Regions from separate parts of the Leifsonia sp. 2MCAF36 genome, predicted to be linked through region 1. Evidence: predicted binding sites of a transcription regulator. Region 1 holds the regulator's gene; the other holds the start of a gene.
What was found. The regulator LexA, encoded in region 1, represses DNA repair genes until DNA is damaged. The targets are predictions, from matches to a motif close to TCGAACANNTGTTCGA.

Region 1 (9,071 bases):
GTCGGATCCGAATCGATAGGCTGGGGAGCATGGCGACCATCCACTTCACCAAGGGTCAGGGCACGGGCAACGACTTCGTGCTGTACTCCGACCCCGAGGGCCGGCTGCCGCTCACCGCCGCCCAGATCGCGGAGATATGCGACCGGCACTTCGGCGTCGGCGCCGACGGCGTCATCCGCGCGGTCCGGTCCGCGCACCTGCCGGCGGGGGAGGCCGCCCTGGCCGAGGACGACGGAGCCACCTGGTTCATGGACTATTACAATGCCGACGGGTCGCCCGCCGAGATGTGCGGGAACGGCATCCGCGTGTACGTCCGCTACCTGCTGGAGACCGGTCTCGCCGAGCTGCCGGAGGGCGGGACGATCGCGATCGGCACCCGCTCCGGCGTCCGCGACGTGCAGCGCAGCACGAACGGCTTCCAGGTCGACCTCGGCCGCTGGGACCTCGCCGGCGGCGAACCCCTGGTCCGCGCGAAGGAACTCCCGGTCGCTCGCCCGGGACTCGGCATCGACATGGGCAACCCCCACGTGGTGGTCGCGGTGGCCGACGACTCCGAGCTCGATGCCGCCGACCTGTCGTACATCCCGCACCTGGAGCCCGAGCCCGAGCACGGCGCGAACGTCGAGTTCGTCGTCCCGCACGAGCCCCTCGTGACGGACGGCGTCGGCCGCATCCGGATGCGCGTGCACGAGCGCGGCAGCGGCGAGACGCTCTCCTGCGGCACCGGGGCGGCTGCCGCGGCGCTCGCTGTCCGCTACTGGGCCGGTGAGGGAGCACCGAACCAATGGCGCGTGGATGTGCCCGGCGGCACGGTCGGCGTCCGTATGTTCCCGACCGAGGACGGCGAGCACGTCGGCCTCTCCGGCCCCGCCGCCCTCACCTTCACCGGAACCCTGGACCTCGCCTAACCTGACCCACCCCCCAGCGCCATCCGCCCCAGCGTCGAGTCCACACTTTCTACACGCGCCACGCCGTCGGAGCGTGCACAAAGTGTGTACTCGACGGTGGGGCTGTGGGGCGGAGGGGCGGAGGTGCGGCGCGGAGGGCGCGCGGTCAGGGGTGGGCGCGGGCGCGGAGGACGCGGTAGCCCTTGGCGGTGGCCACGCGGGTCGTGGTCAGTTGGGGCAGGGTCGACTGGATCCAGCGGTGCAGGGAGTCGCTTCCGAGGTTCCGCTGGACGACGAGCCAGGCGTCCGAGCCGGGCTCCAGTCGCGGCAGCCACTGCTCCAGGATCGCGTGCAGCTCGTTCTTGCCGACGCGGATCGGCGGGTTGGACCAGATCGTCGTGAATTGCACGTCGTCGGGAACATTATCCGGAGTGACCGGGTTTACATTAGTGAGGCCGAGCTTCTGCGCATTCCTGCGCACCACATCCAGCGCTCGGTTGTTGACGTCGACGGCCCACACCGTCGCATGAGGGGATTCGAGAGCAAGTGTGAGAGCCAGCGGTCCCCAGCCGCAGCCCAGGTCGAGGAGATTCCCGCCGGGCGGCGCTGATGGGACATGGTCCAGCAGCACTCTCGTACCCGCATCGATGCGCTCGGGGCTGAAGATCCCGTTGGCCGTCACCAGTTCGTACGTCTGTCCGTCCAGGCGCGCGGTGAACGGCCGCAGGTTGACTTCGCTTTCGGGCGCCGGGGAAAAGTAGTGATCTCCGCTGGCCATAACGAGACCGTACAGGACACGAACAAACTAGGGTTAACCCAGATCAGAGGAACTGAATGACTGATAAGACCGATATCCGCGAACACGACGCTGACGACGTGGTCGCGCGCGTGCTCGCGACCGAGCAGAACCGCGCGTCGGTGACGCTGTTCGGCGGGAGCCTCGGCTCCCGGGCCCAGGCGCTGCAGGCGGAGGGCGCCGACGGCGGCTCGCACGACGGCGAGCAGTTCGACCGCGAGGAGCGCGCAGCGCTCCGCCGCGTGTCCGGGCTGTCGACCGAGCTGCAGGACGTCACCGAGGTCGAGTACCGGCAGCTGCGCCTCGAGAACGTGGTGCTGATCGGCGTGTACTCGCAGGGTTCGCTTCAGGATGCGGAGAACTCGATGCGCGAGCTGGCGGCGCTCGCCGAGACCGCCGGTGCGGCGGTGCTCGACGGACTGCTGCAACGGCGACCGCATCCCGACGCCAGCACCTACCTCGGACGCGGCAAGGCGGAGGAGCTCGCCGGCCTCGTCGCGGCCCTGGGCGCCGACACCGTCATCGCCGACACCGAGCTGGCGCCGAGCCAGCGTCGTGCGCTGGAGGACGTGGTGAAGGTGAAGGTCATCGACCGCACCGCGGTGATCCTCGACATCTTCAGCCAGCACGCCAAGAGCCGTGAGGGCAAGGCGCAGGTCGAGCTCGCACAGCTCGAGTACCTGCTGCCGCGCCTGCGCGGTTGGGGCGAGTCGATGTCCCGCCAGGCCGGTGGCCAGGTGGGTGGCGCGGGCGCCGGTATGGGTTCGCGTGGTCCCGGTGAGACGAAGATCGAGCTGGACCGTCGTCGTATCCACACGCGCATGGCCCGTCTGCGCAAGCAGATCGCCGGCTTCAAGCCGGCGCGCGAGGCGAAGCGCGCGAACCGGAACCGCAACTCGGTGCCGTCCGTGGCGATCGCCGGCTACACGAACGCCGGCAAGTCGAGCCTGCTGAACCGCGTGACGAAGGCCGGTGTGCTGGTCGAGAACGCGCTGTTCGCGACGCTGGATGCGACTGTCCGCCGCAGTGTGACGGCCGACGGCCGGCTCTACACACTGGCCGACACGGTCGGCTTCGTGCGCAACCTGCCGCACCAGCTGGTGGAGGCGTTCCGTTCGACGCTGGAGGAGGTCGCCGATTCCGACGTCATCGTCCACGTGGTCGACGGTTCGCACCCCGACCCGGCGTCGCAGCTGGCGACGGTCCGCGATGTCATCGGCGAGGTCGGTGCGCGCGACATCCCGGAGATCGTGGTCTTCAACAAGGCCGACCTGATCGCCGAGGACGACCGCCTGGTGCTGCGCGGCCTGGAGCCGGGCGCCATCTTCGCCTCCGCCCGCACCGGCGAAGGCATCGATGAGGTGCTCGCCGCCATCGCGCGGCTGCTGCCCGACCCGTCCCTGGAGGTGGAGCTCGTGGTGCCGTACGACCGCGGCGACCTGATCTCCGCCCTGCACGAGCGCGGCCGGGTCATCTCGACCGAGTATGTGGAGGAGGGGACGCGCGTGACGGCGCGGATCATGCCGGAGTACCACGCGGCGTTCGAACCGTTCGAGGTGGGCACGACCGCGTAACCGCCGGCGCCCGCCCGCCGGCGGGGGGCCGATCCGGGAGGCCGGACGGAGCGACTGTGTCGAAGCATGACGCAGGCGATTCCGTCCGGCCTTCCGTGTTGCTAGATTCCTCTCAACCGAAGCGGGCGATCCGCTGACGTGGTGCGACAGCCGAGCCCGGCACCCGCCCGTGAAACCCTCCCCGTGCCTGGAGCGCGGGGCGGGGTGTCCCGTGCCGCTGTCCGACCATCCGAGGATCCCATGAGCTGTACCGAGTCCCGGTACTCCTTCGAGTTGTACCCGCCGCGCAACGAGCGCGCCGCGGCCGCGCTCCCGGCCACCATCGACCGGCTGGCGGCGGTGCGCCCCGATTTCATCTCGGTGACGTTCGGCGCCGGCGGCTCCTCGCGTACGGCATCCCTCGACGTGCTCCGCTACATCCTGCAGCACACCGACGTCAGCCCGATGGCCCACCTCACGTGCGTTGGGTCGTCCCACGAGGAGGCCAACCGGCTGATCCGGGAGTTCCTGGATGCCGGCGTGCGCCGCTTCCTGGCGATCCGGGGCGATCCGCCGGTCGACCTTCCGGAGGGCGCGGACCCGATCGGCGACATCCGCACGACCGCAGAGCTCGTGCAGCTCATCCACCGCGTCCAGGCCGAGCGGGTGCCGTACGGCGAGCTGTCCGTGCCCGAGCTGCGCGCCCACGCGGTGCTGCAGCACCGCGAGCACGTCCAGATCGCGGTCGCGGCGTTCCCGAACGGCCACCCGTCGTCGCACTCCGTCTCGCAGGACATCGACGCGCTGCTCGCGAAGCAGGCGGCGGGCGCGAACCTGGGGATCACCCAGCTGTTCTTCCACGCCGAGGACTACCTGCATTTCGCGCAGCGCGCCGCCGAGGCCGGGGTCGATTTCCCCATCCTGCCGGGCATCATGCCCGTCACCAGCCCCGCCCGACTGAAGCGGATGCTGGAGCTGAGCGGCGAGGACCTGCCCAGCGACCTCGCCATCGAGCTGGAGGTCGAACCGACCGACGAGGGCCGCCGCGAGATCGGCATCGCCTGGGCCGCCCGCCTCGGTCAGCGCCTGCTCGACGGCGGCGCCCCAGGACTCCACCTGTACACGTTCAACCAGCACGAGGCCGTTCTCTCGGTGCTGGACCGGATCGGCGCCCTGCCGGCCGGCGACCACGACCGCCCCACCACCCAGAAGGAAACAGCATGACCGACACCACTGCGCGCCCCGCCTTCCCCGCGGGCACGATCATCGGCTACCCCCGCATCGGGCGCCGCCGCGAACTCAAGAAGGCCGTCGAGGCGTTCTGGGCCGGCAGCATCACCGCGGACGAGTTGGAGGCGACCGCCGCCGAGCTGCGCGCCGTCACCCGCGAGCGCCTCGCGTCGCTGGGCCTCGGCCGCACCGACGCGTCCATCCCGGAGAGCTTCAGCTACTACGACCAGGTGCTGGATGCTGCCGTCGCCGTGGGCGCCGTGCCGTCGCGCTTCAGCGCGCTCGTGCGCACGGGCGGTTCCGTCGACCTGGCCGGCTACTTCACGATCGCCCGCGGCGAGGGTGACAACTCGCCGTTGGAGATGACCAAGTGGTTCGACTCCAACTACCACTACCTGGTGCCGGAGATCGGGCCGGAGACGGACTTCCGTCTCGCGTCCGACCGCCTCGTGCGCGAGTTCGAGGAGGCCCGAGCAGCGGGCTTCGTCACTCGCCCGGTCCTCGTCGGCCCGGTGACCTTCCTGCTGCTGAGCAAGCCGGGCGACGACGCCCCTGAGGGCTTCCGGCCGCTCTCCCGTCTCGCCGATCTGCTCCCGGTGTACCGCGAGCTGCTGGCGCGTCTTGCGGCCGCAGGCGCCCCGTGGGTGCAGCTGGATGAGCCGGCCCTGGTCAGCGAGAGCATCGACGAGCCGCGGGATGCGGTACTGGCGGCGGTGCGCGCAGCGTACGACGAGCTGGGCACGGCGACCGACCGGCCGGCGATCTTCGTCGCCGCCCCCTACGGCAGCCTCGACGACGCCCTCGCGCCGCTCGCGGCCACCCCGGTGGAGGCCATCTCCCTCGACCTGGTCCGCGGCTCGGTGCCGTCCGGGATCGACGCGGCCACTGCGTCCGCTCTGAAGCAGAAGACCATCGTCGGTGGCGTCATCGACGGCCACAACATCTGGCGCGGCGACCTGGAGTCGGCGTTCGGCACGCTGACCGAGCTCCTCTCCCTCAGCCCGGATGTGGCGGTGTCCACTTCCACGTCGCTGCTGCACGTCCCGCACGACGTGGACGACGAGCCCGACCTCGACGCGCGCCTGAAGACCTGGCTCGCCTTCGCCGACCAGAAGGTCGCGCAGGTGGCGGTGCTCGCCCGCGGCATCGTCGACGGCCACGAGGCCATCCAGGACGAGCTCAGCGCGGCGACGGCGGCGCTGGCCGACCGCGCTTCGGCACCCGGAGTGCGTGTTCCCGCGGTGCGCGAGCGCGAGGCGGCGCTCACCCGGGCCGACTTCCGTCGCGGCGACTACGACACGCGCCAGGCGGCGCAGGATGCGGCGCTGGGCCTCCCGTTCCTCCCCACCACCACGATCGGGTCGTTCCCGCAGACCGCGGACATCCGCCGTTCGCGCGCCCAGTTCGGGAAGGGCTTCATCACCGAGGCGGAGTACCTCGGGCGGATGCGCGACGAGATCAAGCGCGTCGTCGACCTGCAGGAGGAGATCGGGATCGACGTCATCGTGCACGGCGAGCCCGAGCGCAACGACATGGTCCAGTACTTCGCCGAGAACCTGGACGGCTTCGCGGTGACCCAGAACGGCTGGGTGCAGTCGTACGGTTCGCGCTGCACGCGGCCGTCCATCCTCTGGGGCGATGTGTCGCGTCCCGCCCCGATCACCGTCGACTGGTCGGCGTATACGCAGAGCCTCACCGAGAAGCCGGTGAAGGGGATGCTGACCGGCCCTGTCACCATCCTGGCCTGGTCGTTCGTGCGCGACGACCAGCCGCTCGGAGAGACCGCCCGTCAGGTGGCGCTTGCGCTGCGCGACGAGATCGCGGACCTGGAGGAGGCGGGCATCCGCGTCGTCCAGGTCGACGAGCCGGCCCTGCGCGAGCTGCTGCCGCTCAAGAAGGCGGCGCAGGACGACTACCTGGAGTGGTCGGTCGGCTCGTTCCGGTTGGCGACCGCCGGCGTGGCCGACGAGACGCAGATCCACACGCACCTCTGCTACTCGGAGTTCGGGGTGGTGATCGACGCGATCCGCAACCTGGACGCCGACGTGACCAGCATCGAGGCCGCGCGCAGCCGGATGGAGGTCGTTCACGACATCCAGCGTTCCGGCTTCGAGCACGGCATCGGCCCGGGCGTCTACGACATCCACTCGCCGCGCGTCCCATCGGTCGCCGAGGTGACCGAGCTGCTGGAGACGGCGCTGGAGGCCATCCCGGGCCGCCAGCTGTGGGTGAACCCGGACTGCGGGCTGAAGACCCGCGGCTACGACGAGACGGTCGCGTCGCTGCGCAACATCATCGAGGCGACCCGCGCCGTCCGCGAGCGGGCGGCCGTCACGGCCTGACCTCCTCCCTGGGCCGACGGCCCGGCCGGCCCCGGTACGCGCACAGCGAACCGGGGCCGTTGCCGAGCGGGGAGGCGTGTGAGGATGAGCGCATGGTGCGGGTGAGCTCATGGTGACGATGGCGGACGACGAGTTCGAGCGGATGGTCGGCGACATCTTCGATGCGCTGCCGGACGACATGGTCGGCCCGCTGGAGAATGTGGCCATCCTGATCGAGGACCAGCCGCCCGGAGCCAGGCCGCGCCTGTTCGGGCTGTACAGCGGGCGGCCGCTGACGCGTCGTGGTGTGTACGGATTCGGCGAGCTGCCGGACCGCATCACGCTGTTCCGGAACAACCTGAAGGCGACGTCAGCGACCGAAGAGGAGCTGCGGGCACGGGTGCGGGTGACGCTCGTGCACGAGATCGGGCACTACTTCGGCCTCAGCGACCAGCGCCTGCAGGAACTCGGCTGGGCGTGACCGCCCGCCGGCCGCTGAGCGGCTAGACCGCGCGAAGGACCGCCACGACCTTGCCGAGCACCTGCGCGAAGTCGCCCAGGATCGGCTCGAAGTTGGAGTTGCGCGGCAGCAGCCAGGTGTGGCCGTCGCGCTGACGGAAGACCTTGACCGTCGCCTCCTCGTCGAGCATGGCCGCGACGATGTCGCCGTTCTCGGCCGTGTTCTGCGCCCGGATGACGACCCAGTCGCCGTCGCAGATGGCCGCATCGATCATGGATTCGCCGACCACCTTGAGCATGAACAGCTCGCCGTTGCCGACCAGCTGGCGGGGGAGCGGGAACACCTCGTCGACCTGCTGCTCGGCGGTGATCGGGATTCCGGCCGCGATCCGGCCGACCAGGGGGACCATGGCGGCGTCGCCGACGGGGGTCTGGTTCTCGTAATCGGGCGTCGCGGACTGCGACGGGAGGTCGATGAGGATCTCGAGCGCACGGGGACGGTTCGGGTCGCGTCGCAGGTAGCCGCTCAGTTCCAGCTGATTCAGCTGGTGCGTCACGGAGGAGAGGGACGAGAGCCCCACGGCGTCGCCGATCTCGCGCATGCTCGGCGGATAGCCGCGCTGGCTCACCGACCGCTGGATGACATCCAGGATCGCCAACTGCTTGTCGCTCAGGTTCTTGCGGCGGCGGGTGCCTCCGCGGGCCTGGTTCTCGTTCGACACGGGCGTCCTCTCCTGGCCGGGGCCGTCCACCGGTATGCCTGCAGTGGTCTGCATTGCGGTGCCCTGCACTGCGGTCCGGCAGGAATGTCGGTGGTTCCTGATCTGATGTCCTCAGACAGTCGAAACTGTATCCGCGTCGAGAGGGGAAGACAAACATGTGTTCGAGTGTGTCGCGAACTTTCTCGGGAAATTCCTCGTCGACGGGCTCCTTGCGGATTCAGACATTCGAAGATACATTCGGAACACAGCTTCGCATCCGCGAGTCTGAGGAGGTCACGGCAATGAGTGCAGTACTGATGAGCGAGTCGGTTCCCGCCCTTCGTGCGGTTCCGCCCCTGCCGGAGGGCGCACGCGTCCGCCTGCGTCTCACGCGACGCGGCCGAGCTGTGCTGTCGGCCCTGGTGGCACTGCCGCTCGTGATCGGTGCTCTGGTCTTCGCCCTCAACGGTGGCGGCGCCATCGCCAGCGGCGAGCAGACGCACGTGAGCTTCCAGTACGTCTCCGTCCAGTCGGGCGATTCGCTGTGGTCGGTCGCCGAGCGCGTCGCGCCGAACGCCGACCCGCGCGACGTGATCGCCGACATCGTCTCCCTGAACGGTCTGGAGTCGGCCGTGGTGTCGCCCGGCCAGCAACTCGCCGTTCCTGCCAAGTACGCGAAGTAGGAGGAGTTTGCGAGGAGTCGTCCTCGCGTCTCCTTCTTTTTCGTTCCCCCGGGTTTGATCGATCGCACAGTCCTCCGTTTTCCGCCGGGCAGCGACCTTGCTGGCGTCGCAGAATCGGTCGACCACCCCGTCGTCTCGTGCCGCGGAAGCGGAGGAGAACCGGCGGCATAGAGGCCGGCGCGAGGTCAATCGGAGGAGAACGGCGGGTGGCGCCGTGCGAGCTCCTGCGTTACGTCACGTAAGGATGCCGGGCCCAGCCGCTGACTACGATTGAACGGTGACCTCCCTCTCCGAGCTGCCGATCCGAGACGACCTCCGCGGTCGTTCCCCGTACGGTGCGCCACAGCGTCCGGTGCCCGTCGCGCTCAACGTGAACGAGAACACGCATCCGGTCCCGGCGGATGTCGCGGCCGACATCGTGGCCAGGGTCGCGGCGGCCGT
Region 2 (9,071 bases), 300 kb from region 1:
TACGGTCTCGGTGCGGCGGAGGAGTACCTGGAGGCGATGGTGGCGCTCCAGGTCGGTCAGCAGGTCGGCCGCGACGCGCTCATCCGGCGCTTCGTCAACATGCAGTACGAGCGCAACGACGTCGACTTCTCGCGCGGCAAGTTCCGGGTGCGCGGCGACACGATCGAGATCATCCCGGTCTACGAAGAGAACGCGATCCGGATCGAGTTGTTCGGCGACGAGATCGAGGCCCTGTACTCGCTGCACCCGCTGACCGGCAACGTGGTCACGAAGATGGACGCCGTTTCGGTCTTTCCTGCGACGCACTACGCGGCGAGCCCGGCCACGATGCAGCGGGCCATCGTCACGATCCAGGAAGAGCTGGGGGAGCGGCTCCAGGAACTGGAGCGCGAGGGCAAGCTGCTCGAAGCGCAGCGGTTGCGGATGCGTACCCAGTTCGACCTGGAGATGATGGAGCAGATCGGGTTCTGCTCGGGCATCGAGAACTACTCGCGGCACATCGACGGCCGGCGACCGGGCGAGGCCCCGAACTGCCTGCTCGACTACTTCCCCGACGACTTCCTCGTGGTGATCGACGAGTCGCATGTGACCGTGCCGCAGATCGGCGCGATGTACGAGGGCGACGCCTCCCGCAAGCGCACCCTGGTGGAGCACGGGTTCCGGCTCCCGAGCGCGCTCGACAACCGTCCGCTCAAGTGGAACGAGTTCAAAGATCGCGTCGGGCAGACGGTCTACCTGTCGGCCACCCCGGGCAAATACGAAATGGGAATCGCAGACGGCGTGGTCGAGCAGATCATCCGCCCGACCGGTCTGGTCGACCCCGAGATCGTCGTGAAGCCGACGAAGGGCCAGATCGACGACCTCCTCGAAGAGATCCGCCTCCGCGTCGAGCGCGACGAGCGCGTGCTGGTCACCACCCTGACCAAGAAGATGGCCGAAGAGCTGACCGCCTTCCTGGCGGAAGCCGGAGTGCGGGTGCGCTACCTCCACTCCGATGTCGACACGCTACGCCGCGTCGAGCTGCTGACAGAACTGCGCGCAGGCGTCTACGACGTACTGGTCGGCATCAACCTGCTGCGTGAGGGGCTCGACCTGCCGGAGGTGTCGCTGGTCGCGATCCTGGACGCCGACAAGGAAGGCTTCCTGCGGTCATCGACCTCGCTCGTCCAGACGATCGGTCGTGCGGCGCGAAACGTCTCCGGCCAGGTGCACATGTACGCCGACGTGCTCACGGACTCGATGAAGAACGCCATCGAGGAGACCGAGCGTCGCCGTGACCGGCAGATCGAGTACAACCGCGTCAACGGCATCGACCCGCAGCCGTTGCGGAAGCGCATCGCCGACATCACCGACATCCTCGCCCGCGAGGAGGCCGACACGGCGCGGATGCTGGCGGGCCGCGACCAGAAGCGGAAGAGCCCGACGCCGAACCTCCGCAGCGGCGGGATCGCCGCACAGGGCGCGGCTGAACTCGAAGGCCTCATCGCCGACCTCAACCAGCAGATGCTGGCGGCGGCCGGCGAACTGAAGTTCGAGCTCGCGGCGCGCCTTCGCGACGAGTTGTCGGACCTCAAGCGCGACCTGCGACAGATGGAGAAGGCCGGCCACCTGGGCTGACCGGCCAGCCGAAAGGGTCGGCGCGGCAGCGGCCTGGCGGCGCGGCAGCGGCCTGGCGGCGCGGCAGCCGTGCAGCGGCGCCAGCGGGGCTGGCGCGTTACGGTGGCAGGGTGGCTTCGAGGACGACGGGACGACGGCGTGTGACCACCCTTGTGGTGTGCGCTGTGCTGGTCGGCCTCGCGGTGTTCGCGCTCGCGTACCAGGGCGCGCCCCAGTTCACCGGACCGCGCGTGCTGCTGCCTCCCGGGCCCACGGTCACCGGCCAGCCGGAACCCGCGGTGACCGGAAGCCCCGAGCCGCAACAGCAGTACCGCGAGATCCGAATCGACCTCTCCTGGCTGCTGGTCGCCCTCATCGTGCTCGCTGTGGTCATCGCCCTCGCCCTGCTGTGGCGGCTGCGGCGCCGCCGCCAGGCGGCGCCCGAGCTGCCGCCGCTCGTCGAGGTGTCCGCAGCCGACGTGTCGGACGCCCCGCGGGACACACAGCACGAGCCGGAACCGGAGCACGTGCGTCGAGGCCTCGACCGCGCCTCCGCCGAGCTGTCCGAGCCGCGTGAGCCGCGCGACGCCATCGAGCGGGCCTGGGTGGGCCTGGAGGAGGGTGCGGCGGACTCCGGCGTCCGTCGTCTGCCCGCCGAGACGCCCGCTGAGTTCGCGGCGCGGGTCGTCGCCCGCGTGGCCGCCGACCGCGACGCGGCCCAGCGCTTCCTCGGGCTCTATGTCCGTGCGCGCTTCAGCAGCGCTCCGGTCACCACGGAAGACGTGGAGAACGCACGTCGCGCCGTCGACGTGTTGCGCGCCTCCTGGGACGCGCCGCCGACGCGCAGCCACCCCTCGACCTCCGCCGACCGGTTCGGGGCGCGCCCATGACCCGCCGGTTGCCGCCGCGGATGCTGCGGAGACTCATCCTGAGCGGCGTGCTGGGGATCGCGCTCGGCGTGACGGCCTGGTACCTCGGGATGGACGCGGCGCACGCCGTCGGGCTGGGAGCAGCAGCTTTCGCGCTGGCTGCATGCCTGTCCGCCCTCGGCGAGGCGGTGGACATCGCCTGGGCGGTTCCCGCCCCGGAGCTCCGGCCCGGCGCACGGCGCGACATCGTGCAGCTGGGCTGGTCGCTCGGCGCACGCGGCGGTCGCGCGTCGCCGGAGGGGGTCCGCCGGCTCCGGGTGGTGGCTGAACGGGCGCTGCGGGCGCACGGGCTCGAGCTGGAGGACCGCGCCGCCGACGACGAGCTCGAACGGGTGCTCGGCGAGGAGACGCTGGCGTTGCTGCGCCGCGGCTCCGGGGTCACGCCACCACGAACAGCGGCCGTGGCCCGGGCGCTCGCCCGACTCGAGGCACTTGGCCCCGCGGACGGCTCCGCGCCGCCCTCCGCCGCGACGACCTCCAGCGAACCGACCGCAGCCGCGCCGACATCCGGCGAACCAGCATCCGCCTCACCCGCGACGACCTCCAGCGAACCGACCTCCGCCGCGCCGACATCCGGCCAACCAGCATCCGCCTCACCCGCACCGACCGACCAGGAGCCGCCCCGTGCCCGCTGACCCCGCCATCCCGCAGACCCCGTCCGCCGCGCCGCTCCCGATCCCGGAGGTTGCGCGCCTCGGCACCGACGTCCTCGAGCGGGTGAGCAGTGTCGTTGTCGGGATGCGCGAGCCGCTCCGCGTCGCGTTCGCGACGATCCTCGCGGGCGGCCATGTGCTGTTCGAGGACGTCCCCGGCCTCGGCAAGACGCTGGCCGCCCGAAGCATCGCCGCGGCCGTCGGGCTCGACTTCCGTCGGCTGCAGTGCACGCCGGACCTTCTCCCGTCCGACATCACCGGCTCGTTCGTCTACGTGCCCAGCACGGCGGAGTTCGAGTTCCGCCCGGGACCCGTCTTTACCGGACTGTTCCTCGCGGACGAGATCAACCGCACCTCGCCCAAGACGCAGTCGGCTCTGCTGGAGGCGATGGCGGAGGGCCAGGTGTCGGTCGAGGGCCGCAGCTTCCCGCTCCCGACGCCCTTCCACGTCGTGGCGACCGCGAACCCGATCGAGTCGGAGGGCACATACGCCCTGCCCGAGGCGCAGCTCGACCGGTTCATGGTCCGGCTGAGCGTCGGCTATCCGGATGAGGCGGGGGAGTCGCGCGTCCTGCTCGCCCGGGTGGCACGGCGACATGAGGTCGCGACGATCGAACCGGTCATCGACGCGGCGACGCTCGCGGCGATGCAGGCCGGTGTCGAGGCCGTCGACGTCGACCCGGACGTCGTCGCGTACTGCGTGCGGCTGGCCGCAGCGACCCGGCACCACCGGTCGGTGGAGGTGGGTGCGTCGCCGCGCGGGTCGCAAGGGCTGCTCCTGGTGGCGCGTGCGCTTGCCGTGCTGGACGGACGCGACTTCGTCATCCCGGACGACGTGAAGTCGGTCGCCGTTCCCGTGCTCGCGCACCGCCTTACGCTGACGGTGCAGGCGTGGACGAGCGGCGTCCGCGCCGAGCAGGTGGTGATGGAAGTGGTCAACACGGTGGCCGGTCCGCCCGCGGTGGGCGCGGCCCAGCGGGCGCAGGCGCCGGGAGCATGAGCACGCGCACCGAGACGCGGACCGGCTGGACGCTCAGTCCGGCGCTCGCGGGTGCCGTGGTGGTGGGCGTCGTCGCCGTTATCGCCTCCTTCGTGATGACGCGCGTCGAGCCGGCCCTCGTCGGCGCCCCGCTGCTGCTGACCGCCGCGATCGGGTGGGACCGGCGACCCCGCCGAGGCTCGGCGGGCGACGATATCGTCGTCCACGCGTCTGTCGACTCCGAAGGTGCGGCGCACCCGGCCGCGGACGGTTCCACCGCGTTGGCGGTCAGCATCCGCTCGGACGCCTCCCAGCATCCCGATGCCTTGCAGCTCCGGCTGAGTCTCGGCGGGTCGGCACCGGTGGATGCGGTCCTCACCCCGCGCACCGCCGCCGCGATCTCCGGTGAGGTGCCCGTGGTGCATTCGGGCCGGCAGCGCGTGGCCGCCGTCGCAGCCCGCGCGATCGGCCCGGACGCCGCCTGGGTCGGCACTCCGGGCGACGAGGTGTCCGTCGAACGGGTGGTCCGGCCCCGGCGCGCGCCGGTGCGGAGCCTCCCGCTCCCGGCGCGGCTGCTCGGACTCACCGGACAGCACATCTCGACGCGGCCCGGCGACGGAGGGGAGTTCCGCGACATCGACCTGTTCCATCCCGGCGATCGTCTGCGGCGCATCGACTGGCGGGCGACGGCGCGCGCGGGCCGGACGGGGGAGTTGTATGTGCGCCGGACCACCGCGACCTCCGATGCCGCGGTGCATCTGGTGGTGGATGCCCGCGACGACCTGAGCGCGATCGTCGCCGACTGGTCGCGTGCCTTTCCCCGGCCCGCGATCTCGTCGCTCGATCTGGCACGGGAGGCGGCATCGTCTCTGGCGTTCGCGTACGCGGCCGATGGGGATCGGGTCGGGTTCGACGACCTGGGGGAGTCCCGCCGCGTGCTGCCCCCGCGCGCCGGAGCCAGGCACCGGGAGCGGATGCTGCGCGAGATCGAACTGACGACCGCGACCGGGACGACGTTCCAGCGGGTCCGCTCACCGCGGCTGTCGCCCGGCTCGATCGTCTACGTGCTGTCCACCTTCCTCGACGACCAGCCGTCGACCCTGGCGCTGACCTGGCGCTCGGCGGGCCACCGGGTGATCGCTGTGGATGTGCTGCCCGCGCGGGACGCCCGTGACCTCACATCCCGCGAGCGGCTGGCTTTGCGCACGATCGAGCTGGAACGGCGGCTCCGCCTCCAGCAGCTGCAGGCCGGCGGTGTCGAAATGCTCCCGTGGGAGGACGCGGCGGCGCGCGAGGCGGGGCTGCGCGCGCTGACGGCGGGGAGGCGGCGTCGATGAGTGCGGATGCGGGTGCGGGGCCGGACATCGGCACGCGGACGCTCCCGGGCTGGTCGCTGCGCGCACTGTTCGCCGTCATCGCGTTCCCTCTCCTGCTCGTCGGAGTCCCGGAGGGGCCGTGGACCGCCATCGCGTCTCTGCTCGTGGGGGTCGCCGTCTGGCGCCCGCGGTGGCTGACCGCGTGGGTACTGATGGGGGTGCTTGTGCTGTCATCGCTGGTCGAGCCGGGCACCCTGACCCCACGCTTGATCGCGCTGATCGCGGGCGTGCACGCGCTGCACCTGGTCGGAGCATGGATGCTCGCGGTGCCGCCGGCCGCGCGCCTGCAACCGGCTGTGCTGCTGCCGTCGCTGCGGCGTTTCGTGGCGGTTCAGGTACCGGTCCAGGTGGCGGCTGCGGTGATCCTGCTGCCGTCGTCGCGCGCGTCCATCCCGGCGCTGGCGATCGTGTCCGGGCTCGCGGTGGCGGCGCTGGTCGGGATGCTGGTGCCGCCGCTGCTGCGTGGTCCTCGCCGCTGAATCCGTCGCGCAGCCAGGCGGTCGATGGCGGTGGGGTACCAATGTCGGTGGTCCCGCCTAGACTCGCGCCTGCGGCGGAGAAGTGCAGCGGGCGGGCATCGGTCCCGCTAGAATCGAACACACGTTCGACGTGACGGGCGCGGTGCGCGGTGGGCGAACAGCCCCCGAAATCACAGCATGGATGGCGGAGAATAGAGCGAGTGAGCAGCGGGCGAGTGAACAACGATCGAGCGTACGGGGAATCCGGGAGCATTACGTCGGGGAACATCAGCAGAGTGACGGGGTCGCACCTCAGCGTGCGCGGGGCACGCGTGCACAACCTCCACAACGTCGACCTCGAGATCCCGCGCGACTCCATGGTGGTCTTCACCGGTCTGTCCGGATCGGGCAAGTCGTCGCTCGCGTTCGACACCATCTTCGCGGAGGGTCAGCGGCGCTATGTCGAGTCGCTGTCCGCGTACGCCCGTCAGTTCCTCGGCCAGGTGGACCGTCCGGATGTCGACTTCATCGAGGGGCTGAGCCCGGCGGTCTCCATCGACCAGAAGTCGACCAACCGCAACCCGCGCTCGACGGTCGGAACGATCACCGAGATCTACGACTACATGCGTCTGCTGTGGGCGCGCATCGGCGTGCCGCACTGCCCGATCTGCGGTGAGCGCATCCAGCGCCAGACCGTCCAGCAGATCGCCGACCAGCTGATGGAACTGGAGACGGGCACCCGCTACATGGTGGTCAGCCCCGTCGTCTCGCAGAAGAAGGGCGAGTTCGTCGACCTCTTCAAGGAGCTGGCCGCGAGCGGCTACTCGCGTGCGCTGGTCGACGGCGAGCAGGTGCAGCTGTCCGACGCTCCCACGCTGAAGAAGCAGTACAAGCACGACATCTCGGTCGTCATCGACCGCCTCGTCGCCGGCCCCGACATCCTGGGCCGCCTGACCGACTCCCTGGAGACCGCGCTGCGGCTGACCGACGGCCTGGTGCAGGTCAACTACGTCGACCGCGAGGGCGCTGCCGCGTGGCAGAACTTCAGCGAGAAGCTCTCCTGCCCGAACGGCCACCCGATCCAGCTCACCGAGATCGAGCCGCGGACCTTCTCGTTCAATGCTCCCTTCGGCGCGTGCCCCGAGTGCTCCGGCCTCGGCACGCGCATGTCGGTGGATGACGAGCTGCTGCTCGGCGACGACTCGCTGAGTATCGCCGAGGGCGTCATCGTGCCGTGGACCACGCAGGGCAAGGGCCTCTTCAACTACTACGAGAAGCTGCTCGACGGTCTGGCGCGCGATCTGAAGTTCTCGCTCACGACCCCGTGGAGGAAGCTGCCGGACGACGTGAAGGACGCGGTTCTGCACGGCGACAACTTCGAGGTCAAGGTCAAGTGGAAGAACCGCTACGGCCGCGAGATGTCCTACACATCCGGCTTCGAGGGCGTCGTGCCCTACATCGAACGCCAGTATTTGCAGGCAGAGACGGACACTCAGCGCGCCCGCTGGGCGGAGTATCTCCGCGAGGTGCCGTGCCCGGTCTGCGGCGGAAAGCGGCTCAAGCCGGAGGTGCTGGCCGTGCTGGTGCACGGCGCGAGCATCGCCGACGCCTCGCAGCTGAGCCTGAGCGACGCCCGGAAGTTCATGGAGACCCTGCACCTGACCGAGCGCGAGCAGAAGATCGGCGCGCAGGTCCTGCGCGAGATCAAGGTGCGCCTCGACTTCCTCATCCAGGTGGGGCTGAGCTACCTCGACCTCGCCCGTGCCGCCGGCTCGCTGTCCGGCGGTGAAGCGCAGCGCATCCGCCTCGCGACCCAGATCGGCTCCGGCCTGACCGGCGTGCTGTACGTGCTCGACGAGCCGAGCATCGGCCTGCACCAGCGCGACAACCGGCGCCTGATCGACACGCTCGTCGCACTGCGCGACCTCGGCAACACGCTCATCGTCGTCGAGCACGACGAGGACACCATCCGCACGGCCGACTGGATCGTCGACATCGGGCCGGGCGCCGGCGTGAACGGCGGCCACGTGGTCCACTCGGGCTCGTACGACCAGCTGCTGAAGAACACCGACTCGCTGACCGGCGACTACCTCGCCGGCCGCCGCGAGATCGCGATCCCGGCGAAGCGCCGCAAGATCGACAAGAAGCGCATGATCAGGGTCGTGGATGCGGAGGCCAACAACCTGAAGAAGGTGACGGTCGACTTCCCGCTCGGCACCTTCGTCGCGGTGACCGGGGTCTCGGGCTCGGGCAAGTCGTCGCTCGTGAACGACATCCTCTACCGGGTGATGGCCAACAAGCTCAACGGTGCCCGCAAGGTGCCGGGAAAGCACCGGACGGTGACCGGGCTCGAGAACCTCGACAAGGTCGTGCACGTCGACCAGGCGCCGATCGGCCGCACCCCGCGCTCCAACCCGGCGACGTACACGGGTGTGTTCGACCGCATCCGCACACTGTTCTCCGAGACGGCCGAAGCGAAGGTGCGGGGCTACCTGCCCGGCCGGTTCAGCTTCAACGTCAAGGGCGGACGCTGCGAGGCGTGCTCGGGCGACGGCACGATCAAGATCGAGATGAACTTCCTGCCCGACGTGTACGTCGCCTGCGAGGTGTGCGGGGGAGCGCGGTACAACCGCGACACCCTGTCCGTCCACTACAAGGGCAAGAACATCGCCGAGGTGCTGGACATGCCGATCAGCGAGGCGGCGGAGTTCTTCCGTCCGATCTCCGCCATCCACCGGTTCCTGCAGACGCTGGTCGACGTCGGGCTCGGGTACGTCCGCTTGGGACAGAGCGCGACGACGCTTTCCGGCGGCGAGGCGCAGCGCGTCAAGCTCGCGACCGAACTGCAGCGTCGCTCCAACGGCCGCAGCGTGTACGTGCTCGACGAGCCGACGACCGGTCTGCACTTCGAGGACGTCCGCAAACTCCTGCTGGTGCTCAACGGCCTCCTCGACAAGGGCAACACGGTCATCGTCATCGAGCACAACCTCGATGTGATCAAGTCGGCCGACTGGATCATCGACATGGGGCCGGAGGGCGGAGCAGGCGGCGGCGAGGTCATCGCGACTGGGACACCGGAG

Region 2: uvrA (excinuclease ABC subunit UvrA) is a predicted target of LexA. The motif match lies at 6,126-6,141, and genes of this name have one in related genera.

The regions. Positions count from the first base shown of each region.
Region 1 is NZ_JBFRGV010000002.1:51,926-60,996, forward strand. It holds gene miaA (tRNA (adenosine(37)-N6)-dimethylallyltransferase MiaA) at 1-19, shown strand, start outside; gene dapF (diaminopimelate epimerase) at 30-908, shown strand; gene AB4079_RS03780 (class I SAM-dependent methyltransferase) at 1,054-1,665, opposite strand; gene hflX (GTPase HflX) at 1,722-3,257, shown strand; gene AB4079_RS03790 (methylenetetrahydrofolate reductase) at 3,498-4,460, shown strand; gene metE (5-methyltetrahydropteroyltriglutamate--homocysteine S-methyltransferase) at 4,457-6,808, shown strand; gene AB4079_RS03800 (metallopeptidase family protein) at 6,918-7,268, shown strand; gene lexA (transcriptional repressor LexA) at 7,291-8,022, opposite strand; gene AB4079_RS03810 (LysM peptidoglycan-binding domain-containing protein) at 8,265-8,630, shown strand; gene AB4079_RS03815 (histidinol-phosphate transaminase) at 8,908-9,071, shown strand, end outside.
Region 2 is NZ_JBFRGV010000002.1:352,433-361,503, forward strand. It holds gene uvrB (excinuclease ABC subunit UvrB) at 1-1,617, shown strand, start outside; gene AB4079_RS05235 (DUF4129 domain-containing protein) at 1,728-2,486, shown strand; gene AB4079_RS05240 (hypothetical protein) at 2,483-3,160, shown strand; gene AB4079_RS05245 (AAA family ATPase) at 3,150-4,178, shown strand; gene AB4079_RS05250 (DUF58 domain-containing protein) at 4,175-5,494, shown strand; gene AB4079_RS05255 (hypothetical protein) at 5,491-6,012, shown strand; gene uvrA (excinuclease ABC subunit UvrA) at 6,288-9,071, shown strand, end outside.